DNA from 4 places in the Paenibacillus sp. S25 genome. Region 1 is predicted to be linked to each of the others. Evidence: a T-box and tRNA genes for the amino acid it is inferred to sense, from the RefSeq annotation. Region 1 holds a T-box; the other regions hold tRNA genes.
The links. A T-box is a leader RNA that pairs with one kind of tRNA and senses whether it is charged. The one in region 1 lies ahead of argS (arginine--tRNA ligase), so its partner is inferred to be a tRNA-Arg.
Positions count from the first base shown of each region.

Region 1 (7,651 bases):
TCCCTAAGCAATGGCTTCGCCATCATATGGGTATTGTTCTTCAAGATCCATATTTGTTTACAGGTACGGTAGCCTCTAATGTCAGTCTCGAAGACAGCCGAATCACGAGAGAACAGGTGAATAAAGCACTGCATGACGTTGGAGCCGACAAATTGCTGGCCCATTTGCCGCAAGGATTCGATGAGCCTGTTATTGAAAAAGGCAGCACCTTATCAGCCGGGCAACGCCAGCTTATTTCCTTCGCTCGTGCACTAGCCTTTGATCCCGCAATTTTAATTCTGGATGAAGCTACTGCCAATATTGACACCGAAACGGAAGCGCTCATCCAATCCGCTCTTGAGGTACTCAAGAAGGGACGTACGACCTTTATCATTGCTCACCGTTTGTCCACCATTCGCAGTGCGGACCAAATTTTGGTGCTGCATCGAGGTGAAATTGTTGAACGGGGTAGCCATGACGAACTTATGGCCCAAGGTGGTCGTTACTTCCAAATGTATCAGCTCCAGTCGGGAACAGTTGCAACAGATTCGGTTTCATCCTCTGCTACGCCTCCTGCGCAAGATGACCTGCTTGCAGGCAAAGTCAGCATTTAAAGCTTGAATAGCGCTATTGCTTAGGGCTAACGATTAACATTTGGTATGAAAAAAACCAGCGAGTCTCCCCTACAAATTGGAGACTCGCTGGTTTTATTTATATCTATAACATGTGGCTCGTGATTTTATTTAGCTACAGACGTGCCTGTTCCTGTGGGCAGAAGCACTGTTCCATCTACTGCTTTAAGCGTAACCTTATACTTGCTGTCTACCAATGTACTTGTGTGGGTATCCGTAATGACCTGAATATTCATTTCCCCTGGCTTTGGACTAGTCAGCTTGTAGTAAATTACTGCGTTCGTATCATCTACGTAGTCGATGTGATCCACTTCAATGCCGTAACCTGGATTAGGTGCCTGGAGACGGGTGATTGTCACGTTGTTCTGCTGGTCATTTGCCTTCTCTATGCTCATACTAATGTTATTTTGTTGAACCGGATCTACAGGCTCAGCCGGATTTTCAGGAGTAGCTTCAACCGTTTTGTGACTTTGTACAAATTCGGATGCGTTATAGACCATTTCTGCTGCCTCCATCCGCGTTACTTTACGATCCGGGTTAAAGTTGCTCTGTTCGTCCAATTTTGCAATTTTGGTCAATAACAGGAATTGAACGGCTGCATTTGATTCCTGGTCTAGTTTTTTGCCATCCGCTACATTAATTAACATACGGACAGTTGGATATTCACCCGTTGCACTCACTGCTTTATACAGAATATTCGCAAATTGTTCTCTTGTCATACGGGTGCTTGGATCAATATCTGGTGACAAAGGGATTTGGTGTTGGGCTGCAATCCGATAGGACTGGGCATACCATGCAGAAGCCGGAATGTTTGCAAAGGAACCCGTTGTGAAATCAGGCATTACCTGAAGATCCATTGCACGAACAACCAAGTGTACTCCTTGTGCATATGTGAGCGTTTGATCCGGTGCAAATTTATCCTTGGTTATTCCTTGAATAATTCCTTTGTCCTGAAGTGAGTTTACGATCTTCTCCTGTTCAGCTCCATTTATATCACGGAAAGCAGAAGCCGACGTAGCTACTGCCAATGAGCAGATGACAAGCAGGGCAGCTGTCACGCTTTTGTTCTTTTTCATGAGATACACCTCCATGTTTACTTTGCTTCTACACTTACCGACGCAATAAAAGCATCAAATGTTTCAAATATGCACAAATTGGTTGCAAAACAGTGGAATACCTGCGATTAGTGTAACCCGTCTAACTCTTTTCTGCTCACAATCTTTATACATACCCAAAAGTGCCTGTAACCGATTAATTTTTTACAGTATTCCTTTGGAAGAGCCAGGTCTGGGTAGCAGTCATCCCGCCAGCAAAAACTCGCTCCCCTTTGTTCGCTTTGCTTACATCCGATTCGGTGCTTTCAGACCAAGAACTTGCAGCGCGCATGCCAGAATATCGGCAGTTTGTTCCGCCAACTGGATACGCCACTGTCCACCATCGACAATCCTTTCCTTGGCGTAAAAACGGTTAAACGCCTGGGCCGTATCCAATGCAAATCTCGCAATAACCGAAGGCTCCAGTTGGCGAACCGCACGTATCAGTTGTCCGTGATAGCGACCCAACTGCTTAAGCAGCGCCCAACCTGCGTCACCCAACATTCCATCCGATACGTCATACAAATCACGAGAATGGCTATCTTGGACAAGGTCGTTGTCGCTAGGATTAGTATTAACATCGGCGCGAGCGTGAGCTTTCTCCAGAAGGCTGCGGATGCGCGCATGAGTATACTGTACATAAGGCCCGGTCTCGCCTTCAAAGGTCAGCGCCTCCTCCAACAAAAAATCCACTTCATTCAGCCGGTTGTTTTTTAAATCACCAAAAATAATCGCCCCAATGCCAACGTCCTCAGCTACTGCCTGTTGTTCCTGCAAATCGGGGTTCTTCTGAGTAATGATGGCTTGAGCACGCGCTATGGCTTCATCCAGCACCTCCTCCAGTTTGACAACTTTTCCGCGTCTTGTGGACATTTTCTTACCCGCAAACCGCATTAATCCAAACGGCACATGCTCACATTGCTCCGCCCAAGCCTCCCCTGCATGCTTCAGCACCGCAAACACCTGCTGGAAATGCAACTTCTGTTCTCCACCAACGACGTACAGCAACCGATCAGCCTTCATCACTTCATGACGATAAATCGCTGTTGCCAGATCACGTGTCGGATAAATGGTGGTCCCATCCTTTTTTAGAATAAGACACGGAGGCAGTTCCTCATCTTCCAGACGAACCACGAGCGCACCATCACTTTCCTCCAGCAATCCTTTTGCTCTTAATTGAGCAACAACTGCCTGCATCTTATCATTGTAAAAACTTTCTCCCAGCACATGGTCAAATGTAATGTTCAGACGCTGGTACATACGATCAAATTCACCCAGACTGACTTCAACAAAAAACTCCCATAGTTGTTGAGCCTCAGCATCCCCATGCTCCAAACGTCGGAACCACTCGCGGCCTTCATCCTCCAAAGTCGGATCATGCTCGGCCTCCTGATGAAAACGAACATATAGCTTCAGCGATTCACCAATCGGATCATGTTGTAGCTGCTCCTCATTTCCCCATCTTTTATAGGCCGCAATTTGCTTGCCAAACTGTGTTCCCCAATCCCCAAGATGATTCACACTAATTGGAATATATCCGGTTTCACCAAGAATGCGATACAAGGCAGCACCAATAACAGTAGAGCGAAGATGACCGATACCAAACGGTTTGGCAATATTGGGCGAGGACATATCAATAACTACCCGCTGTCCGTGCCCGATATTGGGCCTGAGGAAATCAGCCTTGCTCAATTCAGTAAGCATAAGCGGAATATGAACAGATCGATCCAATGTTATATTTACATAGGCACCCGATGCTGTAGCAGTTAAACCTTCTTCATGATTCACTAGCTCCGCCAATTCCAGTGCAATGTGCTGTGGAGACTTTCGAAACTTTTTAGCCAGCACAAAACAGGGAAACGCCACATCTCCCCATTCAGGCTGCGGAGGCACCTCAAATAATGATAAAATTTCTTTCTCCTCCAAGCCCGTATGGGCCAATATCGCTTGAGCAGCAATCCTCATCAACATGATCTCTCTCCTTCTTTTTATAAGATCTAACAAAAAAAGCCCCCGCCTCTTGAAATAAATCAAGAGACGAGAACTTTAATATCCCCGCGGTACCACTCTTCGTAAATCGGTTGTGTAGCTACAGCTAACTTACACAAAATCGCGATTTCACTCCAATGACTAATAACGGTGTCTGCCGGGCTGATCTACTAGAAGCTCTGCTCGTTGGATCAACCGTCTCCCGGGTGCGCTTCACATCGGACCTCATACCGGCTTACACCTCTTCCGGCTCGCTGTAATGATACGGCTCCGCTGCTACTCTCCCGTTCCATGACGTTAATTCCAATCATTATACAAACCTATTCAGTAGAAAGCAACCTTTTATTTCCTCTTCACGCACTAGTTCCATATATGTAATTACACTGCCACCAATTGGCGGCATGCCTGAACGCAACGACGACAGGCTTCTGCACAATGTTTGCAATGATCATGGGAATGCTTGCTGCATTCAGCAGCACATACCTCACAGGCCTTGGCGCACAGCTCACAGATTTGCTCGGCAAAATCCGTTCCGCGCTGCAGCATTTGAGCAGCAAATCCGCATATTTCTGCACATTCCCTACTCACTCGAATACATTCACGCAGCATAGCTAAATCATATTCCTTCAAACTCGCTACGTAACATACATTGCAAGCGTTCATACATTCCAGGCAAGCATCCACGCATTGTTGGTATGAATGATTCATATTACATTACCTCCCAGTTGTTGACCCTGCTGTACTATTACCCGCTGACCCTTGAGATTAATCATTTGATGTGCGCGCTTTCAATAAAATAAAAACAAAATAATCCCGACTTATGTAAGGAAGTGTACTATATTCCAGTGTGCAAGTGCAAGGATATTAATCACATGGATTTTTAGCCCCTGTTTCTGACTTGCATACGCTCAGTCATTGCTCTATTGTAAAAAGTGTATGTCTAACCACCGATCAAGGAGTGAGCATTTCAATGAATATGTCTTCTGTAGAGGAGCACCGACAGGAATCCCCGCAACAGGTTAATTGCATGGTCGTAACTGTCTCGGACACACGCACTGTGGAAACAGATACTGGGGGACGACTGCTCATGGATCTACTAGAAACCAATGGATATAAGGTTGTTCGATATGTCATCGTCAAGGATGACTACGAAGGTATTCAGCAATTAGTATCCGAAGCAGTGGCACAGAATGACATCGAAGCTGTACTTTTGACAGGCGGCACTGGTATTTCTACACGTGATACTACATATGAAGCCGTCTCCTCTCTACTGGATAAGGAGCTACCTGGTTTTGGGGAAATCTTCCGTTATTTAAGCTTTGCTGAGGACATTGGTTCAGCAGCTATCTTAAGCCGGGCTGTAGCTGGCACTGTGGGCCAGACAGCTGTATTTTCTATGCCTGGCTCACGCGGAGCCGTTCGTTTGGCAATGGAACGCATTATTGTCCCTGAGCTACGACATGTGATGAGAGAAATTTATAAATAAGCTCCTATTTCCTACATGCTGCGACACAAAAAGGCACCCCATACATTATGAGGTGCCTCTTCCAACTATTCTTTTTCTTCAACTTCGGGCTGCATATAGCTGTCGATCAGCTTTTGCTTCAGCTCCCATACCTTCTCGCTCAGATTTACACGATAAATTTCAGGGTTCAGCTTCCGCAAATATTCTGGCCAAAACAGTTTCAACTGTGAAGTATGGTAGGCACGAATTTCATCCAGTTCAGGAAGCTCATATACCTTCTGTCCATTTATAAAAATAGGCTCAAGCATTGGTACAGCTTCATAATTTTCTACATACTTCTTCATATACGGATGCAAAGGGTTAAACAGCTTCAGGCGCTTACCATTACGCGGACGCTCTTCATCCGGGAAAGAAATATAATCGGCTACAGCTCTCCCTTTCTTCTTATCCACAATGCGATATACATCCTTCTTGCCTGGTGTGGATACTTTTTCTGGATTACCCGAGATCTTAATCGTCGGCAACATTTCGCCATCCACTTCACGCTCAACCAGCTTGTACACCCCGCCAAGCGAAGGTTGATCTGAAGCCGTAATAAGCTGTGTTCCTACACCCCATACATCAATACGTGCCCCTTGTGCTTTCAGGTTAAAAATCGTATTTTCATCCAAATCATTGGAAGCTACAATTTGTACGTAATCTAAGCCTTCAGCATCGAGCATTTCCCGCGCCTGAATGGATAGATAAGCCAAGTCACCGCTATCCAGACGGATTGCATTCATACGCTTGCCCTGACTCTCCAGCATTTTTGCTGTCCGAATCGCATGAGGAACACCGCTTTCCAGCGTGTCAAAGGTGTCTACCAACAGTGTAACCTGGTCTGGTAAAACCTTCGCATACACGTCAAACGCCTCCTGCTCCGTCATAAAGGTCTGCACCCATGAATGGGCATGTGTCCCCTTCGTCGGGATTCCAAAGTGCTCGCCTGCCAGCATATTAGAAGTCGCGTCAAAACCTGCAACATAAGCTGCCCGTGCTCCCCAAATCGCTGCGTCAGCTTCCTGCGCACGCCGTGTTCCAAATTCGAGCAGTGTATCGTCACTTGCCACCTGCTTGATGCGCGATGCCTTTGTCGCAATGAGTGTCTGATAGTTCATAAAATTCAGCAATGCCGTCTCAACAAGCTGCGTTTCCATAATCGTTCCTTCGACACGTACCAGAGGCTCGTTTGGAAAAACAAGTGCCCCTTCTTTCATCGAATGGACCGTTCCACCAAACTTAAACTGGCGAAGCGCCTCCATGAACATGGGATCGTACTTCTCCTCCTGTTCAGACAGGTAGCGAATGTCCTCTTCTGTAAACCGCAAATTTGCAATGTAATTCACAATGCGTTCCAGACCAGCGAACACGGCGTATCCATTACCGAAAGGGAGCTTACGAAAATACGCCTCGAACACAGCTTTACGCTGGTGACTTCCGTTCACCCAATGGGCGTACATCATATTAATCTGATATTTATCTGTATGTAATGCGAGGCTCGTTGACTGCATCGTAATCATCCTCTCTGACTGTCCCCAGGTTTGTGGCGGCGACCGCCTCATCTGCCCAGATTCAGCAATATACGGCTCCATTTTGTTATCGGACATTGGTGCACAATCGTTAAGTTATTTTACTTCTTCTGGCGTAAAACCGTATCCTCAGCCGACCGTACCGCAGCTCCAAGACTTCCCTCAAAATGACCCAAAGCCCAATCATGTCCAGCTTGATTAAAGTTCGCCACAGCGTCCTTGTATACAGTAATAGCAAAACCTTTGTTATAAGCATCTACAGCCGTATGCAGCACACATATATCTGTACACACACCAATCAGATGGACTTCCAGAACACCACGTTCACGCAGCCTGAGCTCCAGATCTGTGCCTGCAAAAGCACTGTACCGTGTTTTATCCAACCAGTAGATAAGATCACTTTGTTGTTCATAGAGGCTACGAAGCTTTCCATACAAATGTCGTCCGTTGGTTCCACGTATATTATGTGGAGGAAAGAGTTTGCTCTCCGGATGATAAAGGTCGTTCTCCTCATGCAAATCCACAGCCATGACAACAAAGTCCCCTTGATCCACATATGCCTGCGTAATTGCTGCGATCCGTTCATCCAACTCAATCGCAGGTTGTCCTACAGGCAAACTACCGTCCACAAAATCTTTCGTGTAATCAATAACAATTAGTGCCTGCATCGTACGGTCAGCTCCTTATCCTCAAAGTGAAATTGTACGTTCTATGCGTAACCTATTACATTAGACGTTACGTGTAGATAGATAAACGCGGTACTCTGTCACTAAAACGGTACAACTGTGCCGGTCTTTGTGAATACTGGTTGGAACTGAGCGGTTTGCCGTTCTCATCACGCACCTCTTCCAGTATTCCCTGCCTGCTACGAGTCGATGTTATTTTGCGAATAAAGTTTGGCTCTTCGAAATCCGGTACGACACT
Region 1 covers NZ_CP073683.1:2,261,428-2,269,078, reverse strand. Annotated here, with positions in the region: gene KAI37_RS10040 (ABC transporter ATP-binding protein) at 1-593, shown strand, start outside; gene KAI37_RS10035 (S-layer homology domain-containing protein) at 719-1,687, opposite strand; gene argS (arginine--tRNA ligase) at 1,952-3,676, opposite strand; T-box leader at 3,736-3,995, opposite strand; gene KAI37_RS10025 (four-helix bundle copper-binding protein) at 4,073-4,402, opposite strand; gene KAI37_RS10020 (MogA/MoaB family molybdenum cofactor biosynthesis protein) at 4,665-5,180, shown strand; gene KAI37_RS10015 (nicotinate phosphoribosyltransferase) at 5,246-6,709, opposite strand; gene KAI37_RS10010 (cysteine hydrolase family protein) at 6,829-7,395, opposite strand; gene KAI37_RS10005 (NUDIX domain-containing protein) at 7,463-7,651, opposite strand, start outside.

Region 2 (7,651 bases), 2.9 Mb from region 1:
GTGTGTAGGCAAATCCGCACATCGTTAAGGCTGGGCTGTGATGGGGAGCGAAAATTGTAGTAGCGAAGGTCATGATCTCAGACTGCCAAGAAAAGCCTCTAGCCAGGAGAAGGTGCCCGTACCGCAAACCGACACAGGTAGGCGAGAAGAGAATTCTAAGGCGCGCGGAAGAACTCTCGTTAAGGAACTCGGCAAAATGACCCCGTAACTTCGGGAGAAGGGGTGCCTCGGTAGGGTGAATAGCCCGAGGGGGCCGCAGTGAAAAGGCCCAAGCGACTGTTTAGCAAAAACACAGGTCTGTGCGAAGCCGCAAGGCGAAGTATACGGGCTGACGCCTGCCCGGTGCTGGAAGGTTAAGGGGAGTGGTAAGCCCTTCGGGGCGAAGCTATGAACCGAAGCCCCAGTAAACGGCGGCCGTAACTATAACGGTCCTAAGGTAGCGAAATTCCTTGTCAGGTAAATTCTGACCCGCACGAATGGCGTAACGACTTGGGCGCTGTCTCAACGAGAGATCCGGTGAAATTTTAATACCTGTGAAGATGCAGGTTACCCGCGACAAGACGGAAAGACCCCATGGAGCTTTACTGCAGCTTGATATTGAATTTGGGTACGATCTGTACAGGATAGGTGGGAGCCGTTGAACTTTGAGCGCCAGCTTGAAGGGAGGCATCCTTGGGATACCACCCTGATCGTATCTAGGTTCTAACTTGGTACCGTAATCCGGTGCGAGGACAGTGTCAGGTGGGCAGTTTGACTGGGGCGGTCGCCTCCTAAAGAGTAACGGAGGCGCCCCAAGGTTCCCTCAGAATGGTTGGAAATCATTCGAAGAGTGCAAAGGCAGAAGGGAGCTTGACTGCGAGACCTACAAGTCGAGCAGGGACGAAAGTCGGGCTTAGTGATCCGGTGGTACCGCATGGAAGGGCCATCGCTCAACGGATAAAAGCTACCCTGGGGATAACAGGCTTATCTCCCCCAAGAGTCCACATCGACGGGGAGGTTTGGCACCTCGATGTCGGCTCATCGCATCCTGGGGCTGAAGTAGGTCCCAAGGGTTGGGCTGTTCGCCCATTAAAGCGGTACGCGAGCTGGGTTCAGAACGTCGTGAGACAGTTCGGTCCCTATCTGTCGTGGGCGTAGGAAATTTGAGAGGAGCTGTCCTTAGTACGAGAGGACCGGGATGGACGTACCGCTGGTGTACCAGTTGTTCCGCCAGGAGCACCGCTGGGTAGCTATGTACGGAAGGGATAAGCGCTGAAAGCATCTAAGCGTGAAGCCCCCCTCAAGATGAGATTTCCCAATTAGTAAGACCCCTTGAAGACGACGAGGTAGATAGGTTGGGGGTGGAAGTGCAGTAATGCATGGAGCTGACCAATACTAATCGGTCGAGGGCTTATCCTAAAATAAAACGCAAATGAGTTTCGGATCCAGTTTTCAGGGTGTAACCTTGAAGGTATGTACAAGTGACATACGACAAGCGCATGGCTATTCATTCACACGATAAGTGATGAACCGAATAACCGTACGGTAGAATTTGCACAGCAAATTCATGTTTGGTGGCGATAGCGGAGGGGTTCCACACGTACCCATCCCGAACACGACCGTTAAGCCCTCCAGCGCCGATGGTACTTGGACCGCAGGGTCCTGGGAGAGTAGGACGTCGCCAAGCAGAGCTTTATGATTAATATTCCCTGATAGCTCAGTTGGTAGAGCACTCGACTGTTAATCGAGTTGTCACAGGTTCGAGTCCTGTTCGGGGAGCCATTTGCTCTCATAGCTCAGCAGGTAGAGTGCATCCATGGTAAGGATGAGGTCACCGGTTCGAACCCGGTTGAGAGCTTGTTATAGGATGGCCCGTTGGTCAAGGGGTTAAGACACCTCCCTTTCACGGAGGTAACAGGGGTTCGAATCCCCTACGGGTCATAGGATATTATGGAGGCTTAGCTCAGCTGGGAGAGCATCTGCCTTACAAGCAGAGGGTCGGGGGTTCGAGCCCCTCAGCCTCCACCATTTTTCATCCTCTTACCTGGATGAAATCTTGGGGAATTGTGAATCATATGCATATTGGGGATTAGCCAAGCGGTAAGGCAACGGACTTTGACTCCGTCATGCATAGGTTCAAATCCTATATCCCCAGCCATTAAGAGCCATTAGCTCAGTTGGTAGAGCACCTGACTTTTAATCAGGGTGTCGAAGGTTCGAGTCCTTCATGGCTCACCATTGTATTACATGCGCGTGTGGCGGAATTGGCAGACGCACTAGACTTAGGATCTAGCGTCTTTGACGTGGGGGTTCAAGTCCCTCCACGCGCATCTTGTTTTTGCGGACGTGGCTCAGCGGTAGAGCATCGCCTTGCCAAGGCGAGGGTCGCGGGTTCGATTCCCGTCGTCCGCTCCATATTTGCGCCCTTAGCTCAGCTGGATAGAGCGTTTGACTACGAATCAAAAGGCCGGGAGTTCGAATCTCTCAGGGCGCGCCATATTTTAAAAAATTATATCGGGATGTAGCTCAGCTTGGTAGAGCACCTGGTTTGGGACCAGGGGGTCGCATGTTCAAATCGTGTCATCCCGATACTATTTTGCGGGTGTAGTTCAATGGTAGAACTTCAGCCTTCCAAGCTGATAGCGTGGGTTCGATTCCCATCACCCGCTTACCGATTACTTAGAAGCCGAAAGGCTTCTTTTTATTTTGTCCACATTACATGTACTTCTATGTATATAAGCTAGTGCAATTATCTCTCCTGTCATGCACAGTTGGGGATGACTTGTGCATATTGTACATAGGCTCTTGTTACTTTTGACACCTAGATCCCGAATTTCCCCTCTAACGTACCCCTTTCTTCTGCAGTAAGGCTAATTTCGTGATCAAATCCTTTGAATATAGGAATCCTATAGCTATTATGGTATGAATTCATGGTGATAACTCGACAGTTGCTCTTGGGTTGTACACATTTCCCTTTATTTATGTGGGTAAAAATCGAAGTGTTAAAGAGGAAACACCTTAGAAACACTGAGAAAATGGCTAATTTGTGTATATCTTTGTGGATAGAAGGCTAATAGAGTTGACTTTGTCAACAAATAATAAACATATGCACACCATGTTGCATGAATTTGTACCTTTAAAAACACACTCTTTATAAGAGGCTGTGCATAATGTTTCACGCATCACTAGTGTATACATTCATTTCTATTTATTAAGTTCATATTTATTCATAACAATCCAATATTTTCTCGAAAGAAGTAATTCAAAAAGATGATTTTTTACTGTAAATTTTACAGCTTTTCATGCGTTTTTATTGTATGATGTTAAGAAAGTGTCAAATTTCGTGTGTATACGTACCTTTGCTACAACTGTATATGGTGTGGAACAGATCAGATGGGGGGAAAAGCATGACTGAGCTTACGTTAACCGCTAACAAAAACCAATCCAACAATCTGCTACGGCGGGACGTTCGTTTTCTAGGGAATATTCTTGGTGAGGTTTTGGTTCATCAGGGTGGCAACGAACTTTTGGATATCGTGGAGAAAATACGTGAGACAAGTAAATCGTTACGTGCCGGGTATCAGCCGGAGTTGTATGAGAATTTCAAACAAATGGTCAGCGGACTGGATACGGATATTCGTCACCAGGTTATTCGCGCGTTTGCGATTTATTTTCAGTTGGTGAATATCGCTGAGCAAAACCATCGTATTCGTCGTAAGCGGGATTATGAGCATTCCGCTGGTGAAGATGTTCAGCCCGGTTCCATTGAAAGTTCCGTTCAGGAGCTTAAACAAGGTGGCTTCTCCGCTGAGGACGTTAGCAACTTGCTGAAAGAGCTCTCTTTGGAGCTGGTCATGACCGCACATCCTACAGAAGCGACACGACGAGTAATTCTGGATATCCACAAGCGCATTTCCGAGGACGTCATGCTGCTGGATAATCCGATGCTTACCTTGCGTGAGCGTGAACAGGTACGGGAGAATCTGCTTAACGAAGTAATTACGCTGTGGCAGACAGATGAGCTGCGTGATCGCAAGCCAACTGTATTAGATGAAGTAAGAAACGGAATGTATTATTTTCACGAGACCTTGTTTCATGTACTGCCAGATGTATACCAAGAATTGGAACGATGCTTGGACAAATATTATCCCGAACAAAAATGGCATATACCCACTTATCTGAGATTTGGTTCCTGGATCGGTGGAGACCGAGACGGCAATCCGTCTGTGACAGCTCATGTGACTTGGGAAACGTTACGTATGCAGCGCAAGCTGGCTTTGAGAGAATATCAGCACACGTTAAAGGAACTCATGGGTTACTTGAGTTTCAGCACCAGCATTGTGCGAGTTTCCGATGATCTGCTTGCTTCTATTGAAGAAGACCGTACTCACATTACACTTAAAAAGATGGAAGTATGGCATAACGAAAAAGAGCCTTATCGCATTAAACTAGCATTTATGATTGCTAAAGTGAACAACATCCTGGATGAAAGCAAACAGGGCACCAATGAGCGTTATAATTCTGCGGAAGAGCTCATTGCAGACCTAAATGTTATTGACAACAGCCTGCGTCATCATTTTGCCGATTATGTAGCAAACACATATATTCAAAAGATGATTCGCCAGGTAGAGTTGTTTGGATTCCACACAGCTACGCTGGATGTGCGTCAGCATAGTCAAGAACATGAAAATGCGATGACTGAAATTCTTTCTAAAATGAATATTGTGTCGGATTACAGTAAGCTGTCAGAAGAAGAAAAAATAAATCTGCTGGAAAAGCTGCTGAATGAACCTCGTCCGATTACTTCACCGTATTTAAAATATAGCGATAGCACACAGGAATGTCTTGACGTATATCGTACGATTTATTTGGCTCAGGAGGAATTCGGCAAGCAGTCCATTACAAGCTACTTGATCAGTATGACTCAGGGAGCCAGTGACTTACTGGAGGTTATGGTCTTATCCAAAGAGGTGGGCCTGTTCCGCATCGAGAAGGATGGCACTGTTATCTGTACGCTGCAATCTGTTCCTTTGTTCGAAACGATAGATGATCTGCACGCTGCACCTGATATTATGAGAAGATTGATGAACCTGTCTGTATATCGACAATCTGTGGCTGCGATGGACCAGCTTCAGGAGATTATGCTGGGATACTCGGACAGTAATAAAGATGGCGGTGTGGTTACAGCGAACTGGGAACTTCGGGTTGCTATGAACAGCATTACGGAAGTAGTTAATGAGTTTGGCGTAAAAGTGAAGTTTTTCCACGGTCGTGGAGGTGCGCTGGGTCGTGGTGGGATGCCACTTAATCGCAGTATTTTGGCTCAGCCTCCTCATACGATTGGAGGCGGAATCAAGATTACGGAGCAAGGCGAAGTACTATCATCGCGATACTCGCTCAGAGGCATCGCATACCGGAGCTTGGAGCAGGCAACATCGGCGCTGATTACGGCTGTGGCATATCATCGTTCCGGGAAGAAGGAAGTGTTTGAGGAGAGCTGGGAGGAGATTATCGCCCGCATTTCCCAAGTATCACTGGATAAGTATCAGGATTTGATTTTCCGAGATCCAGATTTCTTCAACTTCTTCAAAGAATCTACACCGTTGCCTGAGGTGGGCGAGCTGAATATTGGATCTCGTCCGTCCAAGCGTAAGAACAGCGAACGTTTTGAGGACTTGCGTGCCATTCCATGGGTTTTTGCATGGACACAAAGCCGTTACTTATTACCTGCATGGTATGCGGCTGGAACAGGTTTGCAAAGCTTCTATCAAAACAATGAGGATAACCTTAAAGTGCTGCAAACGATGTTTAGGGACTCTGCTTTCTTCCGGTCACTTATTGATACACTGCAAATGGCAATCGCTAAAGCGGATTTACTGATTGCAGAAGAGTACGCTGGGATGTCGGATAACGAAGAGGCCCGGCAGCGCATTTTCGGGCAGATTTCAGCGGAGTTCAAGCTGACATCTGAGTTGATTTTGAAAATAACCGGACAATCCGAGATTTTGGACGACGTGCCGGTTATTCAGGAATCTATCCGGTTACGTAATCCTTATGTCGATCCGTTAAGTTACTTGCAGGTTCAATTGCTAAGTGAGCTACGGGAGCTGCGGGATCAGAACGGTGATGACACTGAAATGCTGCGTGAGGTATTGTTGACGATTAACGGAATTGCCGCAGGCTTAAGAAATACGGGCTGATATAGTGTGGTTGTACGAATACAGGCAATCGGGTACTCATGGGGTGCCCGATTGTGCTGTTTGTATATTAATGGCAGGTGTGCTTGCAGTTAGTAACAATACTACAGTTGATTTCCGGATAAAATTAAACTACGATGAATAATCATAAACATGTAGTAAGTAACCCATCAGCAAGTCTGGGGGAGTATAGAGTGGATAATATGGAAAGCCGCTTGGTGAGGCTGGTACAGAAAGGCGATCAGCGAGCTTTTGCGGAGTTAGTCGAGTTATATAAAGATCGGATTTTTCATCTTTCCTACCGGATGCTAGGTAATCGCCATGAGGCGGAGGATCTGGTGCAGGAAACTTTTTTGCGTGTGTATCGTAATTTGGAAAAATACGATCATGGACAGAAGTTCTCAACCTGGATTTATCGAATTGCTACAAATCTGTGCATTGATCGTCTGCGAAGGAGAAAACCTACATACTCACTTGATGCTGAAATGAATGATCAGGAAGGTGTCGATGGGTACGCCATGCTCGCCAGTGAAGAGCTTACCCCCGAGGGGAGTACGCTTCTGTCCGAAACGCAGGCTTTAATTCATGACGCCATTGACAGCCTTCCGGATAAATATAGGACGATTATGGTTTTACGGTACTTGCAGGAGCTTTCCTTACAGGAAATCAGCGATGTGCTCAATCTCCCAGTCACCACGATTAAGACAAGAGTACACAGGGGCCGGGATTTTCTGCGCAAAAAACTGGAGCACAAGCTATAGATCATGCGCATAGATTCTAGGAAAAGAGTCTGCGTAGATGTTTTTATGAAACATAATGCTCGTTGTAACGTATGTAAGATGAGCAAAGTTTCTAAGCCGGAGCATGTTATGTTAAGAAACACGGAAGAATATTAGAAAGGATTGGCTCATATGGATTGCAAACAAGCCGTCTCTTTTATGCATGACTATCTAGATGGCGACCTGTCTGAGCAGGACAAACATGAGTTGGAACAGCACTTGTTAGACTGCCCGGAATGCCGCATGCGTTTTAAAGAGCTGGAGCGGACGGATGCGATGCTTTACGGTACACGCTATCATCAAGTGCCGTGTGTATCAGATGAGCTGACATTTCGCATTATGAATGCTTTGCCACCGCATAAAAGACAGACTGCGGTGCCTATGCTGACGTGGGTGAAAAGGCATCCCGCTGTAACAGCCGCTGCCTTCTTCCTTATTGTTATATGCTCAAGCATGGCCAGCTTTTCTAGCACGGACCATCAATTGGTAGTCAAAGGAAGCCAACTGGATCAAGTCGTTATTCAGGGTGATACTGTGATTGTGCCTGAAGGGAAATCCATTGCCGGAGATCTAACAGTGCAAAATGGTGAAGCCCGTGTATACGGCGATGTGGAAGGAAATGTAACTGTAATTGATGGTTCTTATTATCAAGCGTCCACCGCTCATATTGCAGGACAGGTTAAAAGTATTGATCAA
Region 2 covers NZ_CP073683.1:5,162,287-5,169,937, reverse strand. Annotated here, with positions in the region: rRNA gene KAI37_RS22630 (23S ribosomal RNA) at 1-1,398, shown strand, start outside; rRNA gene rrf (5S ribosomal RNA) at 1,550-1,666, shown strand; tRNA gene KAI37_RS22620 (tRNA-Asn) at 1,686-1,761, shown strand; tRNA gene KAI37_RS22615 (tRNA-Thr) at 1,765-1,837, shown strand; tRNA gene KAI37_RS22610 (tRNA-Glu) at 1,849-1,920, shown strand; tRNA gene KAI37_RS22605 (tRNA-Val) at 1,932-2,007, shown strand; tRNA gene KAI37_RS22600 (tRNA-Gln) at 2,063-2,137, shown strand; tRNA gene KAI37_RS22595 (tRNA-Lys) at 2,142-2,217, shown strand; tRNA gene KAI37_RS22590 (tRNA-Leu) at 2,229-2,309, shown strand; tRNA gene KAI37_RS22585 (tRNA-Gly) at 2,320-2,394, shown strand; tRNA gene KAI37_RS22580 (tRNA-Arg) at 2,400-2,476, shown strand; tRNA gene KAI37_RS22575 (tRNA-Pro) at 2,495-2,568, shown strand; tRNA gene KAI37_RS22570 (tRNA-Gly) at 2,578-2,648, shown strand; gene ppc (phosphoenolpyruvate carboxylase) at 3,387-6,179, shown strand; gene sigW (RNA polymerase sigma factor SigW) at 6,371-6,937, shown strand; gene KAI37_RS22555 (anti-sigma factor) at 7,088-7,651, shown strand, end outside.
Region 2: it has a tRNA-Arg gene. The T-box ahead of argS (arginine--tRNA ligase) is inferred to sense a tRNA for this amino acid. The anticodon was not compared.

Region 3 (7,651 bases), 2.3 Mb from region 1:
GATACCATTCCTGTGCTCCTTTTTGTGCCGAAGTATCCCCCGAGCTGTCTACGCTGGCAAAGGCTTCGCCACCACTGTTCCACACCTCGGAAGCATCTGCTGTGACACCGCCCGCATTAGATGAAAATACAGCTTCGACCACTTTGCCGCCACTTTTAATGACTTCACCAGCTGTTGCATCTACAGCCTCATTGACATTGGCATGTTCCGAGCTCTTACCGTTGTAAGCCTGGCTTAACGTACCATCTACTACATTTCCGATCTGAAACCGATTGCCTTGGGCAAGCGCGTAGCTACGAGCCGCTACCGCTTGAGCCTTGAGCGCTTCATCTGGCCATGAGGAATAGACCTCTGCTCCTACCACGGAATACAAATACTGCTCCAAAGGAACTTCGTTCACAAGCGCCAGCTGGCCTGACGTCATGCCAATCTCCATCTGGCCGCGATATGTACGCTGTGATCTCTCCATCACTTGTATTCCATTATTACCGCCATTGACAGTTACCTTGCTATTATCAGAACCACTTAGCATGTAATGAGACATCACCTGCGAGCCGGTCGTGACTCCTGCTTCCTGTCTTATAATGAGGCCGGTTTGAGTAGCATTAACTTTGGACAGCGTGAGTCTTGGTTGCTTGCTCTCCAGCTCTGTTTTCAAAGCCGACAGCTTGCTGTCATTACTTTCTTCTCCAACCCATACAGCATACTGGCCCCTTGATTGAATCACAGTAAAAGCATCAAAGCCTGCCGCAGCAATTGTCGTTCGAACGAGATTAGCTTCCTGCTCGCTTCCGTAGCTTCCTGTGGACCAATGCTTGTTTCCCTTAACCTCGGGCTGCGCTCCGGTTGCGGAGGAAATCCGCTGTACAGCAGCCTGCGCAGATTGTTCACTAGCATATGTTCCCGCGTACACTTGATACACAGAGCTACCATTTTTTGAACCGATAAAAACCGTAGGTTTATCATTAGTCTTTTGCAGGGCTTGGGCCGCTTTTATCGCCGCTGCTTCATTTCCTTCAAGTACCTTCACCCGATAGCTGTCTACACTAAAACGAGCGGTACTGTCTGGCAGTCCCATCCAAGTTTGAAAACTGCCTCCACTGTTCTGTCCAACACTCAGACCTCCTGATGATTTCAAGGTTACAGCGGGGACGGTCGCTTTATATTTGCTACCTAGATCCGCAAAAATCACTACTCGAATATCCTCTTGGGCGGCAGCAGCGTGAACGCCCGAAGACCAAGGTATGCACACTGTAGCTAATACCATAATCGCTGCTGCTCGTTTGGCCCGGCCCATCCATGCACCGAAAATACTTTTTCGGTTAAATGCTTCTCCACTCATTTCTGGCTCCCCCAATCTAGCTGTCTAGCACTTATATTGCGTAATTTATTGGGATCTCGACCCTTGTCTGTCCCTCTAAATACATCGGCGGAATAAACCAAAATATGAACCCGCTCGAATCTTACTTACACTCTCACTTCCCTCAATCATCCGTCAGCCGATATCGTATTCATCATACTTGCGTGTAACCATGCAATGATTTTTTTTAAAAGTGAATCATGTTTCCTAATCACCGTGGATCCGTTGGCATCGGGATTCCAAGGTGGGCATATGCCGCCGGAGTCACTGTTCGTCCCCGAGGTGTTCTTTGTAAAAGACCAATTTGTAACAAATAGGGTTCATACACATCCTCAATTGTCTGACTCTCTTCACCAATAGTTGCAGCAATTGTGTCCAATCCTACAGGTCCGCCTCGGAATGAATGAATCATGGCCTTAAGCATTTTATGATCAATTTCATCAAGCCCGAGTGGATCTATTTGAAGCCTCTTTAGCGCCTCTGCAGCTAACTCAGAATGAATAATACCGTCTCCGGCAACCTGGGCAAAATCACGCACCCTTTTTAACAGTCGGTTGGCAATACGCGGTGTCCCCCGTGAACGCAATGCGATTTCCTCTGCCGCATCACCGACAATTTCAATCTCCATAATATCCGCGTTCCTGGACACGATGTAAGCCAGCTCGTCTGTCGTATAAAACTCTAAACGACTAATAACACCAAACCGGTCACGCAATGGCGCAGAGAGCAGCCCAGCGCGCGTAGTGGCCCCTATAAGGGTAAAGGGTGGCAAATCCAGACGGACCGAGCGTGCACTCGGGCCTTTACCAATCATAATGTCCAGCGCAAAATCCTCCATCGCAGGGTACATGACTTCTTCCACCGTACGATGAAGGCGATGAATCTCATCAATGAACAAAACATCACCCTCTTGAAGATTGGTCAGCAACGCTGCCAAATCTCCCGGTCTTTCAATTGCAGGACCTGAAGTTGTACGCAGATTAACCCCCAACTCATTGGCGATAATGTTAGCAAGAGTTGTTTTACCCAACCCCGGCGGTCCGTATAACAGTACATGGTCCAACGCTTCTTTACGCATTTTGGCCGCTTCAATATATACTTTCAGATTTTCCTTAACCTGATTTTGCCCGATATATTCATTTAGATAACGGGGGCGAAGGCTTAGCTCCGCCGTCTGGTCTTCCATCATCAAATTGGCGGAAATAATCCGGTCATCCATATTCCATCGCTCCTCTTTCCACCAGACATTTGTTAACGGACATCATCGTCCTATCCGGCAAACAACAGTTGCAAAGCCCGCTTCATCAAAATATCAGCAGATTCATCAGGTTTCGCATCTTTCTTCATTCTGCTCCATACCTTATCCAATTCAGCATCAGTGTAACCCAGCGCCTTCAGCGCCTCACGGGCCTCGCCCCAATATGAACCTTCGCCTTCTTCTACGACAGGCTCAGCAAACAATCCGGTTGCCATTCCCAACGAGCCAATACCGTCCAGCTTGTCTTTCAAATCCAGAATCATACGTTGTGCCGTCTTTTTACCGATCCCCGGTAACTTGGTGAGAAATGTGATATTCTCCTGATAAATCGCCGTTACCACATGAGCAGGCGTACCGCCTCCTAAAATACCAAGCGCAACACGCGGTCCAATACCAGATACATCAATCAGTTTACGGAACAGCTGCTGCTCCTCACGGGTCGGAAAACCGAACAGTAAAATAGCATCTTCCCTTACATGATGGTGAATGTAAATAACCACTGGACCTTCAGTTTTGGCGAACGCGTAAGGATTCGGACAAAATACTCGGTACCCTACACCCTGCACATCTAAAACGACATATTCATTTTCCAAATGGGCTACAGAACCACGCAAGAAATCTATCATTTTCGCAATACCTCATTTAATTTTGAATTTAGTCCATAAGAATGCGCATGACAAATAGCCACCGCCAAAGCATCCGCTACATCGTCCGGTTTGGGCACAATTTGAAGCTTTAGAAACATTCTAACCATTTCTTGTACCTGTTTCTTCTCAGCCTTTCCATACCCTACAATAGCCTGCTTTACCTGCATCGGCGTGTATTCACCTATAGGCAAATTACGTTGTTTTGCAGCTAGTACCAGCACCCCACGTGCCTGACTTACAGACATAGCGGTTGTAACGTTGCGATTAAAAAAGAGCTTTTCCAGTGCTACTGCATCAGGTTTATATTTATCTATTAATTGCAACATGCCTTCATACACATGAAGCAGCCTTTCTTCTTCCGGTGTATGGGCCTCCGTCTGGATGCAGCCATACTGTACAGGAACTACCTTGCTGCCAATCTTGTCTACAAATCCGAAGCCCACAATGGCAATGCCCGGATCAATTCCTAAAAAACGCAAAAAAATCTCTCCCCTATCGCTCAAACATGGCGTAACTAAACAATAGCCAGACGTTATTCTTCATATAATCATAGCCAAATACCATATAAAGCGAACATATGTGTCGTTCTTTTCATTATAACAAAACTTTGTATCTAATAGAGGAAAAAATTTAAACGTGAGTAAAAACATAAAAAGAGACGCTTCAAGCCTCACCTCATGGGCAATGCCTAACGTCTCCGTAGTTGTAATCAATAGTGCTGCTTTAATACCCTTTGTGTTCGCTCCACGGCAAAGTCACTAAAAGTGGAGATTACACTGTTATACTCATTTATATCCTGTACACGGATCCCCTGCTGAAGTTGTTTATACACCCCTTCTGGCAAGGCCGTCTCCATGGAACCCACATCCAATTGAAAAAAAGTGCGGATAACTTTTTCTCTTTTAGGTAGCCCTTCATACAATGTAAGCTGGCCGTCAGTGCTCAAACCCATGTATCCACGCTCTTTGCATGACTCTGACAAGTCTTCCACCCTGCGCTCCAGCCACACCTCTCCTTTGGTATTAAGTCGTCCCTTCCAATCGGGATGTTGCTTCAGTAAGGTCTCTAGCTGCTGTGAACTTAGTGTTCCCAAGGAAAGTGTTTCCGTACCACATACGTAGGTGGTTAATAGACGGGTCTTCCTGCTTATACCGGAAGCACGAATACTTTGCAATAGTTGCGTCTGTGAAGAGTGATCTTCAGTTGGACTGAGATGTGAAGCCTCCTCCACGCTCTCCTCTGCCATGACGGTAGTAGCGAGTGGCTGTGACAACATAGCCTGCAAATAATTCGAAAACAGAATACCCAACCCTGCCAGCAAACAAGCCGCACCAAAAATGCTACAAGCCCACACTGTTCTTCTCCACTGTTTCCAGCGCCGTTTCATCTGTTTTTTCCAACTTAATCGCTTCACAGTAATCCCTTCCGTCCCACTTTTTGTGTTAGTGTGACCTGACGATTACTGATTTATACAAAAAGATATTAATATAACAAAAAAGCCGCTGCTTCCAGCGACTTTTCTTTTGAATCGGGATGACACGATTTGAACATGCGACCCCCTGGTCCCAAACCAGGTGCTCTACCAAGCTGAGCTACATCCCGAAATAGATGCCGGTGAGAGGACTCGAACCTCCACGGTTTCCCTCACGATTTTGAGTCGCGCGCGTCTGCCAATTCCGCCACACCGGCTTATGAAGTTAATGGCGCGCCCTGAGAGATTCGAACTCCCGGCCTTTTGATTCGTAGTCAAACGCTCTATCCAGCTGAGCTAAGGGCGCAAATATGGAGCGGACGACGGGAATCGAACCCGCGACCCTCGCCTTGGCAAGGCGATGCTCTACCGCTGAGCCACGTCCGCAATATCATTATATCCATGACATATAAGTTCATGAATGGTGAGCCATGAAGGACTCGAACCTTCGACACCCTGATTAAAAGTCAGGTGCTCTACCAACTGAGCTAATGGCTCCCAACAGGGTAATATAACTTTGTAAAAATGGCGGAACTGACGGGATTCGAACCCGCGATCTCCTGCGTGACAGGCAGGCATGTTAGGCCTCTACACCACAGTTCCATAGCAGTTTACATTCAAAAGTTAATTGGTTGCGGGGGCAGGATTTGAACCTGCGACCTTCGGGTTATGAGCCCGACGAGCTACCGAACTGCTCCACCCCGCGATAATATTAGGGACTGCTATTTAAATAAATGGTGGAGGCTGAGGGGCTCGAACCCCCGACCCTCTGCTTGTAAGGCAGATGCTCTCCCAGCTGAGCTAAGCCTCCATACTACTTATGACCCGTAGGGGATTCGAACCCCTGTTACCTCCGTGAAAGGGAGGTGTCTTAACCCCTTGACCAACGGGCCATACAATAAAATAATTATGGCGGAGAGAGAGGGATTCGAACCCTCGAGACGCTTTTGGCGCCTACACGATTTCCAATCGTGCTCCTTCGGCCAACTCGGACACCTCTCCATATGGCTCCCCGAACAGGACTCGAACCTGTGACAACTCGATTAACAGTCGAGTGCTCTACCAACTGAGCTATCAGGGAATATTAATCATAAAACTCTGCTTGGCGACGTCCTACTCTCCCAGGACCCTGCGGTCCAAGTACCATCGGCGCTGGAGGGCTTAACGGTCGTGTTCGGGATGGGTACGTGTGGAACCCCTCCGCTATCGCCACCAAACATGAATTTGTTGAGCAAATTCTACCGTATGGTTATTCGGTTCATCACTTATCGTGTGAATGAATAGCCATGCGCTTGTCGTATGTCACTTGTACATACCTTCAAGGTTACACCCTGAAAACTGGATCCGAAACTCATTGCGTTTTATGCTTAGGATAAGCCCTCGACCGATTAGTATTGGTCAGCTCCATGCATTACTGCACTTCCACCCCCAACCTATCTACCTCGTCGTCTTCAAGGGGTCTTACTAATTGGGAAATCTCATCTTGAGGGGGGCTTCACGCTTAGATGCTTTCAGCGCTTATCCCTTCCGTACATAGCTACCCAGCGGTGCTCCTGGCGGAACAACTGGTACACCAGCGGTACGTCCATCCCGGTCCTCTCGTACTAAGGACAGCTCCTCTCAAATTTCCTACGCCCACGACAGATAGGGACCGAACTGTCTCACGACGTTCTGAACCCAGCTCGCGTACCGCTTTAATGGGCGAACAGCCCAACCCTTGGGACCTACTTCAGCCCCAGGATGCGATGAGCCGACATCGAGGTGCCAAACCTCCCCGTCGATGTGGACTCTTGGGGGAGATAAGCCTGTTATCCCCAGGGTAGCTTTTATCCGTTGAGCGATGGCCCTTCCATGCGGTACCACCGGATCACTAAGCCCGACTTTCGTCCCTGCTCGACTTGTAGGTCTCGCAGTCAAGCTCCCTTCTGCCTTTGCACTCTTCGAATGATTTCCAACCATTCTGAGGGAACCTTGGGGCGCCTCCGTTACTCTTTAGGAGGCGACCGCCCCAGTCAAACTGCCCACCTGACACTGTCCTCGCACCGGATCACGGTACCAAGTTAGAACCTAGATACGATCAGGGTGGTATCCCAAGGATGCCTCCTCTCAAGCTGGCGCTCAAGATTCAACGGCTCCCACCTATCCTGTACAGATCGTACCCAAATTCAATATCAAGCTGCAGTAAAGCTCCATGGGGTCTTTCCGTCTTGTCGCGGGTAACCTGCATCTTCACAGGTATTAAAATTTCACCGGATCTCTCGTTGAGACAGCGCCCAAGTCGTTACGCCATTCGTGCGGGTCAGAATTTACCTGACAAGGAATTTCGCTACCTTAGGACCGTTATAGTTACGGCCGCCGTTTACTGGGGCTTCGGTTCATAGCTTCGCCCCGAAGGGCTTACCACTCCCCTTAACCTTCCAGCACCGGGCAGGCGTCAGCCCGTATACTTCGCCTTGCGGCTTCGCACAGACCTGTGTTTTTGCTAAACAGTCGCTTGGGCCTTTTCACTGCGGCCCCCTCGGGCTATTCACCCTACCGAGGCACCCCTTCTCCCGAAGTTACGGGGTCATTTTGCCGAGTTCCTTAACGAGAGTTCTTCCGCGCGCCTTAGAATTCTCTTCTCGCCTACCTGTGTCGGTTTGCGGTACGGGCACCTTCTCCTGGCTAGAGGCTTTTCTTGGCAGTCTGAGATCATGACCTTCGCTACTACAATTTTCGCTCCCCATCACAGCCCAGCCTTAACGATGTGCGGATTTGCCTACACACCAGCCTCACTGCTTAGACGGACATCCATCAGTCCGCGTCACTACCCTACTGCGTCACCCCATCGCTCATAACGGATTACGGTGGTACAGGAATTTCGACCTGTTGTCCTTCGACTACGCCTATCGGCCTCGCCTTAGGTCCCGACTTAC
Region 3 covers NZ_CP073683.1:4,517,095-4,524,745, forward strand. Annotated here, with positions in the region: gene KAI37_RS19675 (SpoIID/LytB domain-containing protein) at 1-1,342, opposite strand, end outside; gene ruvB (Holliday junction branch migration DNA helicase RuvB) at 1,572-2,579, opposite strand; gene ruvA (Holliday junction branch migration protein RuvA) at 2,630-3,244, opposite strand; gene ruvC (crossover junction endodeoxyribonuclease RuvC) at 3,241-3,744, opposite strand; gene KAI37_RS19695 (BofC C-terminal domain-containing protein) at 3,975-4,679, opposite strand; tRNA gene KAI37_RS19700 (tRNA-Pro) at 4,794-4,867, opposite strand; tRNA gene KAI37_RS19705 (tRNA-Leu) at 4,875-4,954, opposite strand; tRNA gene KAI37_RS19710 (tRNA-Arg) at 4,967-5,043, opposite strand; tRNA gene KAI37_RS19715 (tRNA-Gly) at 5,049-5,123, opposite strand; tRNA gene KAI37_RS19720 (tRNA-Lys) at 5,159-5,234, opposite strand; tRNA gene KAI37_RS19725 (tRNA-Asp) at 5,263-5,339, opposite strand; tRNA gene KAI37_RS19730 (tRNA-Met) at 5,366-5,442, opposite strand; tRNA gene KAI37_RS19735 (tRNA-Val) at 5,472-5,547, opposite strand; tRNA gene KAI37_RS19740 (tRNA-Glu) at 5,558-5,629, opposite strand; tRNA gene KAI37_RS19745 (tRNA-Ser) at 5,647-5,738, opposite strand; tRNA gene KAI37_RS19750 (tRNA-Asn) at 5,742-5,817, opposite strand; rRNA gene rrf (5S ribosomal RNA) at 5,837-5,953, opposite strand; rRNA gene KAI37_RS19760 (23S ribosomal RNA) at 6,105-7,651, opposite strand, start outside.
Region 3: it has a tRNA-Arg gene. The T-box ahead of argS (arginine--tRNA ligase) is inferred to sense a tRNA for this amino acid. The anticodon was not compared.

Region 4 (7,651 bases), 1.8 Mb from region 1:
GTTCTTCTGTCAAATAAATCTGAATTCCCGTGCGTTCCGCTTCGTCCCCAAACCGTTCCATACAAGTGGCTTGCATGTTAGCGTCCTCCTCGTGTTTACCTGATATCTATATCATAATGTTTTAATGCCTGGGTTGTTATCGGGAGAACACCTGATTTTATACCTTCCTACTCCCTGATTTGCTGTGATAAATATCACTCCAGATGTAAGCTAACACCCCATTTATCGGCCTTTTCCCTACTCCTTACCCGACCTGATGAAAAGTCAGTGTTTCCTGCGCCTATAGATCAGGGGGTTCCCTGATCTACTTTTGTAACTGCCGGAACTACAATGAATTAGAGATATAGTTTGGTTATGAAAAAGGATGTGTCTTCTATGCTACAAATAACGGATGAAATGCGAAAAGAACTGAACCAATTGAGAGATACTACTTATGGTGATCTCACTGCCCTTGCATTTATGTCCAAGTCGGGTGGTAAGTTGCATTGGTATTACGCCTCCGGTAGCCGAAGCAATCGCTATCGCCTTATTTCTTTTAAGATTGGTCATGGTATTGCCGGGATGGCTGTTCGCTTGGGACGTACCGTGACTGTAAGTGCTTTGCTATCAGGTAGTATACGTATGCGTCAGGAATGTGCACTAATGCTGGCCGAGCAGCTTCACTCTGCTGTTGCTATTCCCTTTTCCAGCACAGGGGATCTGCCCAACGGTGTGCTGCTTCTTGGTAATCGTGATGTGAGGATGTTCACAGAGTCTGATGTAGCCGAGGCCACTCAAGTCGCTCAACGCCTTAGCCAACTATGTGCTTACCCTCTTATTCCATAGATCAACAATGTTTCTGTAGATAATGAAACTCATAAAATACTTGATATGACTGTCCCTAACTATCTTTGTTGATTGAAATCCCTAAAATTTGCTATGATTATGACAAAACGCACGGTTTTTTTACCGTTCGAGGGGATGACAAATTGATTCGCATACTAGTAGTGGATGATCACGTTGTCGTACGTTCTGGCCTCATGGCCCTATTGGACGGCAAAAACGGTATCAAGGTAGTAGGAGATGCAGCAGACGGGGATGAGGCAATCCGCAAGGCAGTGGAGCTACAACCTAATGTCGTGCTCATGGATTTTAGCATGCCACCTGGCAAAGATGGTCTCACGGCAACCACTGAATTAAAAAAACAGTTGCCCGATACAGAAGTCCTTATTTTAACGATGCATGATGATGAAGAATATCTGTTCCGGGCCATTCAGGCTGGAGCATCCGGATATATTTTAAAAAGCGCACCTCACGAGGAGTTGCTCGCTGCCATCCAGTCTGTAGCCGAGGGTAGTGCCTATTTGTACCCGAATGCAACCAAACGACTGATGAGTGAATATCTGGACAAAATCAAACAGGAAGGCATAGCCGGACCCTATGAATCCTTATCTGAGCGGGAAAAGGAGATTCTATCGTGGGTAGCCAAAGGATATGCCAACAAGGAAATTGCCGAGCACCTTGTGATTAGCGTCAAAACCGTAGAGTCCCATAAAAGTAACCTTATGGAGAAGCTTAACTTGAAAACACGACCTGAGCTAGTCAAATTCGCACTAAAAAAGGGGCTGCTCCATTATGAATGAACCTTCTAATCCTTTACTGCAGCATGCCTTTGGTGAATCAACCGATACACTGCTGAATGATCTGGAAATTTATATACCAGAGTCCCCTTTTCTCCATGCACTGCGTAACTCACTCCACCAACTATCCAATCTTAAATTTGCTCTAGATACGTCTTCCATCGTTGCTTTGACCGATCATCGAGGTATTATTCAGTACGTGAACGACAAGTTCTGTGAGATTTCGCAATATAGTCGTGAAGAGCTGATCGGTCAGGATCATCGTCTCATTAATTCAGGCTATCATACCCCTGCCTTCATGAAAAACCTGTGGACTACAATCCGTTCAGGTGAGGTATGGCAAGGAGAAATACGTAATCGAGCTAAAGATAACAGCTACTACTGGGTGAATACTACGATCGTTCCGTTTATGGACGAGGAAGGTAAACCCTATCAGTACTTAGCGATCCGCAATGAGGTCACTAAACTGAAGCAGGTAGAAGCAGAACTCCAGTCTATGATGACGCAAGTCATGCAAATACAGGAAGAAGAACGTAAACGCTTTTCAAGAGAGCTACATGATGGGATAGGGCAAAGCTTATTTTCACTTATTATTCAGTTAGACAGCCAACTTGCCGAACAACCTAGTGCTGCTCTGGAGAGTCTTCGTTCGCAGGTGACCGACATCATCAAAGATGTTCGTGGTCTAGCGTGGGAACTTCGTCCCTCAGTTCTGGATGATTTGGGTGTCGTACCAGCTATAAGAACCTATATTGAAAACTTCTGTTCTCATTACGGGATTGAGGTGCATTTTCAATGCACTCTACGTAAACGCCTTGATATTCGCAAGGAAATAGCAATTTATCGGATTGTACAGGAGGCATTAACGAATGTAGCCAAATACGCAGATGTAGCGGAGGCATATGTCGACGTTGAGGATCAAGATGAAATGATACAAGTGACCATTCGGGATGAGGGCATTGGATTCTCTGGAAAGTCCCAAGGAGAAGGAGTTGGATTGTTTAGTATGGAAGAACGAGCTAGAGGGGTAGGGGGATTTATGAGCATGACCTCTGCTCCAGATGAGGGAACCTCCATCCAGCTGACCATTCCCGTGTAAAAACTGTCCACTAGATCGGTTATCGGTGTATACCAGTTGTATGGATCAGAACGATATACACCGATACCGAGATTATGAATAATCAACACATTGTGGGTACATGAGAATAAATACAAAAAAAGAGAGAGCTCTGTCCCCAGACAGGCTCTCTTTATTTATAAGGTGTCACCACTGAGGCAACAAGAATCCGCTATAGCAAAAAGCGGGTGATGGGAATCGAACCCACGCTACCAGCTTGGAAGGCTGGAGTTCTACCATTGAACTACACCCGCAAATCAGTATCGGGATGACACGATTTGAACATGCGACCCCCTGGTCCCAAACCAGGTGCTCTACCAAGCTGAGCTACATCCCGACATTATACTTTTTTTAAGAAATGGCGCGCCCTGAGAGATTCGAACTCCCGGCCTTTTGATTCGTAGTCAAACGCTCTATCCAGCTGAGCTAAGGGCGCATATTTAAATCCATAATGAGCAGTCAAGGCGCCACCCAGATTTGAACTGGGGAATGAAGCTTTTGCAGAGCTTTGCCTTACCACTTGGCTATGGCGCCGTATGGATAATGGAGCGGACGACGGGAATCGAACCCGCGACCCTCGCCTTGGCAAGGCGATGCTCTACCGCTGAGCCACGTCCGCAAAATATGGTGCGGTCGAGAGGACTCGAACCTCCACGGGGGGTTAGCCCACACGGACCTGAACCGTGCGCGTCTGCCAATTCCGCCACGACCGCAAAATAACTATAAATGGTGAGCCATGAAGGACTCGAACCTTCGACACCCTGATTAAAAGTCAGGTGCTCTACCAACTGAGCTAATGGCTCTTAATGGCTGGGGATATAGGATTTGAACCTATGCATGACGGAGTCAAAGTCCGTTGCCTTACCGCTTGGCTAATCCCCAATAAATTAAGAATAAAGGGCGGCCGATGGGGCTTGAACCCACGAATGCCGGAGTCACAGTCCGGTGCGTTAACCACTTCGCCACGACCGCCATATGATTATGAAAAGACTGGTGGAGGATGATGGATTCGAACCACCGAACCCGTAAGGGAGCAGATTTACAGTCTGATGCGTTTGGCCACTTCGCTAATCCTCCAAAATGGTGCCGGCGAGAGGACTTGAACCCCCAACCTACTGATTACAAGTCAGTTGCTCTACCAGTTGAGCTACACCGGCACATTACTCATTTCCCACTTGAAAGGTGGCTCGGGACGGAATCGAACCGCCGACACGAGGATTTTCAGTCCTCTGCTCTACCGACTGAGCTACCGAGCCATAATTTGTTTTATTACTACACCATATAATCCGCACTATATATGCTAACTATATATGAGGTTAAAATGGCGGAACTGACGGGATTCGAACCCGCGATCTCCTGCGTGACAGGCAGGCATGTTAGGCCTCTACACCACAGTTCCAGAGGCATTTCCAATAGGAAATTAATTGCGGGGGCAGGATTTGAACCTACGACCTTCGGGTTATGAGCCCGACGAGCTACCGAACTGCTCCACCCCGCGACATTAAAAGGGATTTATCAAATTTTCTTATGGTGGAGGCTGAGGGGTTCGAACCCCCGACCCTCTGCTTGTAAGGCAGATGCTCTCCCAGCTGAGCTAAGCCTCCATATTATGACCCGTAGGGGATTCGAACCCCTGTTACCTCCGTGAAAGGGAGGTGTCTTAACCCCTTGACCAACGGGCCTTACAAAATAAGTTCTGATTCCAATAAATTTATGGCGGAGAGAGAGGGATTCGAACCCTCGCACCGCTTTCGCAGTCTAACCCCTTAGCAGAGGGTCCCCTTATAGCCACTTGGGTATCTCTCCGAGTAGCGGCAGAGGGGATCGAACCCCCGACCTCACGGGTATGAACCGTACGCTCTAGCCAGCTGAGCTACGCCGCCACCTTATATATAAAATTCAGAAATATTCAAAACATGGCTCCCCGAACAGGACTCGAACCTGTGACAACTCGATTAACAGTCGAGTGCTCTACCAACTGAGCTATCAGGGAATATTGGTGGAGCCAAGCGGGATCGAACCGCTGACCTCCTGCGTGCAAGGCAGGCGCTCTCCCAGCTGAGCTATGGCCCCAATCTTTTTGTTATTCTAGAAGTGGTGGGCCTTAGTGGACTCGAACCACCGACCTCACCCTTATCAGGGGTGCGCTCTAACCAGCTGAGCTAAAGGCCCTAACATGTAAAACTTCATCATCCTTTAAAGGATATCGCTTGGCGACGTCCTACTCTCCCAGGACCCTGCGGTCCAAGTACCATCGGCGCTGGAGGGCTTAACGGTCGTGTTCGGGATGGGTACGTGTGGAACCCCTCCGCTATCGCCACCAAACATGAATTTACATCGTAAATTCTACCGTACGGTTATTCGATTCATCACTTATCGTGTGAATGAATAGCCATGCGCTTGTTGTATGTCACTTGTACATACTTTCAAGGTTACACCCTGAAAACTGGATCCGAAACTCATTTGCGTTTTATTCTTAGGATAAGCCCTCGACCGATTAGTATTGGTCAGCTCCATGCATTACTGCACTTCCACCCCCAACCTATCTACCTCGTCGTCTTCAAGGGGTCTTACTAATTGGGAAATCTCATCTTGAGGGGGGCTTCACGCTTAGATGCTTTCAGCGCTTATCCCTTCCGTACATAGCTACCCAGCGGTGCTCCTGGCGGAACAACTGGTACACCAGCGGTACGTCCATCCCGGTCCTCTCGTACTAAGGACAGCTCCTCTCAAATTTCCTACGCCCACGACAGATAGGGACCGAACTGTCTCACGACGTTCTGAACCCAGCTCGCGTACCGCTTTAATGGGCGAACAGCCCAACCCTTGGGACCTACTTCAGCCCCAGGATGCGATGAGCCGACATCGAGGTGCCAAACCTCCCCGTCGATGTGGACTCTTGGGGGAGATAAGCCTGTTATCCCCAGGGTAGCTTTTATCCGTTGAGCGATGGCCCTTCCATGCGGTACCACCGGATCACTAAGCCCGACTTTCGTCCCTGCTCGACTTGTAGGTCTCGCAGTCAAGCTCCCTTCTGCCTTTGCACTCTTCGAATGATTTCCAACCATTCTGAGGGAACCTTGGGGCGCCTCCGTTACTCTTTAGGAGGCGACCGCCCCAGTCAAACTGCCCACCTGACACTGTCCTCGCACCGGATTACGGTACCAAGTTAGAACCTAGATACGATCAGGGTGGTATCCCAAGGATGCCTCCTCTCAAGCTGGCGCTCAAGATTCAACGGCTCCCACCTATCCTGTACAGATCGTACCCAAATTCAATATCAAGCTGCAGTAAAGCTCCATGGGGTCTTTCCGTCTTGTCGCGGGTAACCTGCATCTTCACAGGTATTAAAATTTCACCGGATCTCTCGTTGAGACAGCGCCCAAGTCGTTACGCCATTCGTGCGGGTCAGAATTTACCTGACAAGGAATTTCGCTACCTTAGGACCGTTATAGTTACGGCCGCCGTTTACTGGGGCTTCGGTTCATAGCTTCGCCCCGAAGGGCTTACCACTCCCCTTAACCTTCCAGCACCGGGCAGGCGTCAGCCCGTATACTTCGCCTTGCGGCTTCGCACAGACCTGTGTTTTTGCTAAACAGTCGCTTGGGCCTTTTCACTGCGGCCCCCTCGGGCTATTCACCCTACCGAGGCACCCCTTCTCCCGAAGTTACGGGGTCATTTTGCCGAGTTCCTTAACGAGAGTTCTTCCGCGCGCCTTAGAATTCTCTTCTCGCCTACCTGTGTCGGTTTGCGGTACGGGCACCTTCTCCTGGCTAGAGGCTTTTCTTGGCAGTCTGAGATCATGACCTTCGCTACTACAATTTTCGCTCCCCATCACAGCCCAGCCTTAACGATGTGCGGATTTGCCTACACACCAGCCTCACTGCTTAGACGGACATCCATCAGTCCGCGTCACTACCCTACTGCGTCACCCCATCGCTCATAACGGATTACGGTGGTACAGGAATTTCGACCTGTTGTCCTTCGACTACGCCTATCGGCCTCGCCTTAGGTCCCGACTTACCCTGAGCGGACGAACCTTCCTCAGGAACCCTTAGGCTTTCGGCGGATCTGATTCTCACAGATCTTTTCGTTACTCATACCGGCATTCTCACTTGAATGCAGTCCAGCGCTCCTTACGGTACACCTTCAACCCGCATTCAACGCTCCCCTACCCCTGATGCATAAGCATCAAGCCATAGCTTCGGTGGTGTGTTTAGCCCCGTTACATTTTCGGCGCAGAGTCACTCGACCAGTGAGCTATTACGCACTCTTTCAATGGTGGCTGCTTCTAAGCCAACATCCTGGTTGTCTGTGCAACTCCACATCCTTTCCCACTTAACACACACTTGGGGACCTTAGCTGATGGTCTGGGCTGTTTCCCTTTCGACAATGGATCTTAGCACTCACTGTCTGACTCCCGGAACTAAATCTATGGCATTCGGAGTTTGACTGAGCTTGGTAACCCTTGCGGGCCCCGCACCCAATCAGTGCTCTACCTCCACGATTCTTCTTTCCGAGGCTAGCCCTAAAGCTATTTCGGGGAGAACCAGCTATCTCCGGGTTCGATTGGAATTTCTCCGCTACCCCCACCTCATCCCCGCATTTTTCAACATGCGTGGGTTCGGGCCTCCAGTGCGTGTTACCGCACCTTCACCCTGGACAGGGGTAGATCACCCGGTTTCGGGTCTACGTCCACGTACTCAAGTCGCCCTATTCAGACTCGCTTTCGCTGCGGCTTCAGCTCTTCACCTTAACCTTGCACGGGAACGTAACTCGCCGGTTCATTCTACAAAAGGCACGCCATCACCCATAGATCGGGCTCTGACTTCTTGTAAGCACACGGTTTCAGGATCTATTTCACTCCCCTTCCGGGGTGCTTTTCACCTTTCCCTCACGGTACTGCTTCACTATC
Region 4 covers NZ_CP073683.1:427,253-434,903, reverse strand. Annotated here, with positions in the region: gene KAI37_RS01955 (Crp/Fnr family transcriptional regulator) at 1-76, opposite strand, end outside; gene KAI37_RS01950 (GAF domain-containing protein) at 376-825, shown strand; gene KAI37_RS01945 (response regulator) at 969-1,622, shown strand; gene KAI37_RS01940 (PAS domain-containing sensor histidine kinase) at 1,615-2,718, shown strand; tRNA gene KAI37_RS01935 (tRNA-Gly) at 2,920-2,990, opposite strand; tRNA gene KAI37_RS01930 (tRNA-Pro) at 3,000-3,073, opposite strand; tRNA gene KAI37_RS01925 (tRNA-Arg) at 3,096-3,172, opposite strand; tRNA gene KAI37_RS01920 (tRNA-Cys) at 3,199-3,270, opposite strand; tRNA gene KAI37_RS01915 (tRNA-Gly) at 3,281-3,355, opposite strand; tRNA gene KAI37_RS01910 (tRNA-Leu) at 3,362-3,449, opposite strand; tRNA gene KAI37_RS01905 (tRNA-Lys) at 3,464-3,539, opposite strand; tRNA gene KAI37_RS01900 (tRNA-Gln) at 3,544-3,618, opposite strand; tRNA gene KAI37_RS01895 (tRNA-His) at 3,636-3,708, opposite strand; tRNA gene KAI37_RS01890 (tRNA-Tyr) at 3,728-3,813, opposite strand; tRNA gene KAI37_RS01885 (tRNA-Thr) at 3,818-3,893, opposite strand; tRNA gene KAI37_RS01880 (tRNA-Phe) at 3,920-3,992, opposite strand; tRNA gene KAI37_RS01875 (tRNA-Asp) at 4,059-4,135, opposite strand; tRNA gene KAI37_RS01870 (tRNA-Met) at 4,161-4,234, opposite strand; tRNA gene KAI37_RS01865 (tRNA-Val) at 4,265-4,340, opposite strand; tRNA gene KAI37_RS01860 (tRNA-Glu) at 4,347-4,418, opposite strand; tRNA gene KAI37_RS01855 (tRNA-Ser) at 4,451-4,542, opposite strand; tRNA gene KAI37_RS01850 (tRNA-Met) at 4,546-4,619, opposite strand; tRNA gene KAI37_RS01845 (tRNA-Asn) at 4,654-4,729, opposite strand; tRNA gene KAI37_RS01840 (tRNA-Ala) at 4,734-4,809, opposite strand; tRNA gene KAI37_RS01835 (tRNA-Ile) at 4,832-4,908, opposite strand; rRNA gene rrf (5S ribosomal RNA) at 4,945-5,061, opposite strand; rRNA gene KAI37_RS01825 (23S ribosomal RNA) at 5,214-7,651, opposite strand, start outside.
Region 4: it has a tRNA-Arg gene. The T-box ahead of argS (arginine--tRNA ligase) is inferred to sense a tRNA for this amino acid. The anticodon was not compared.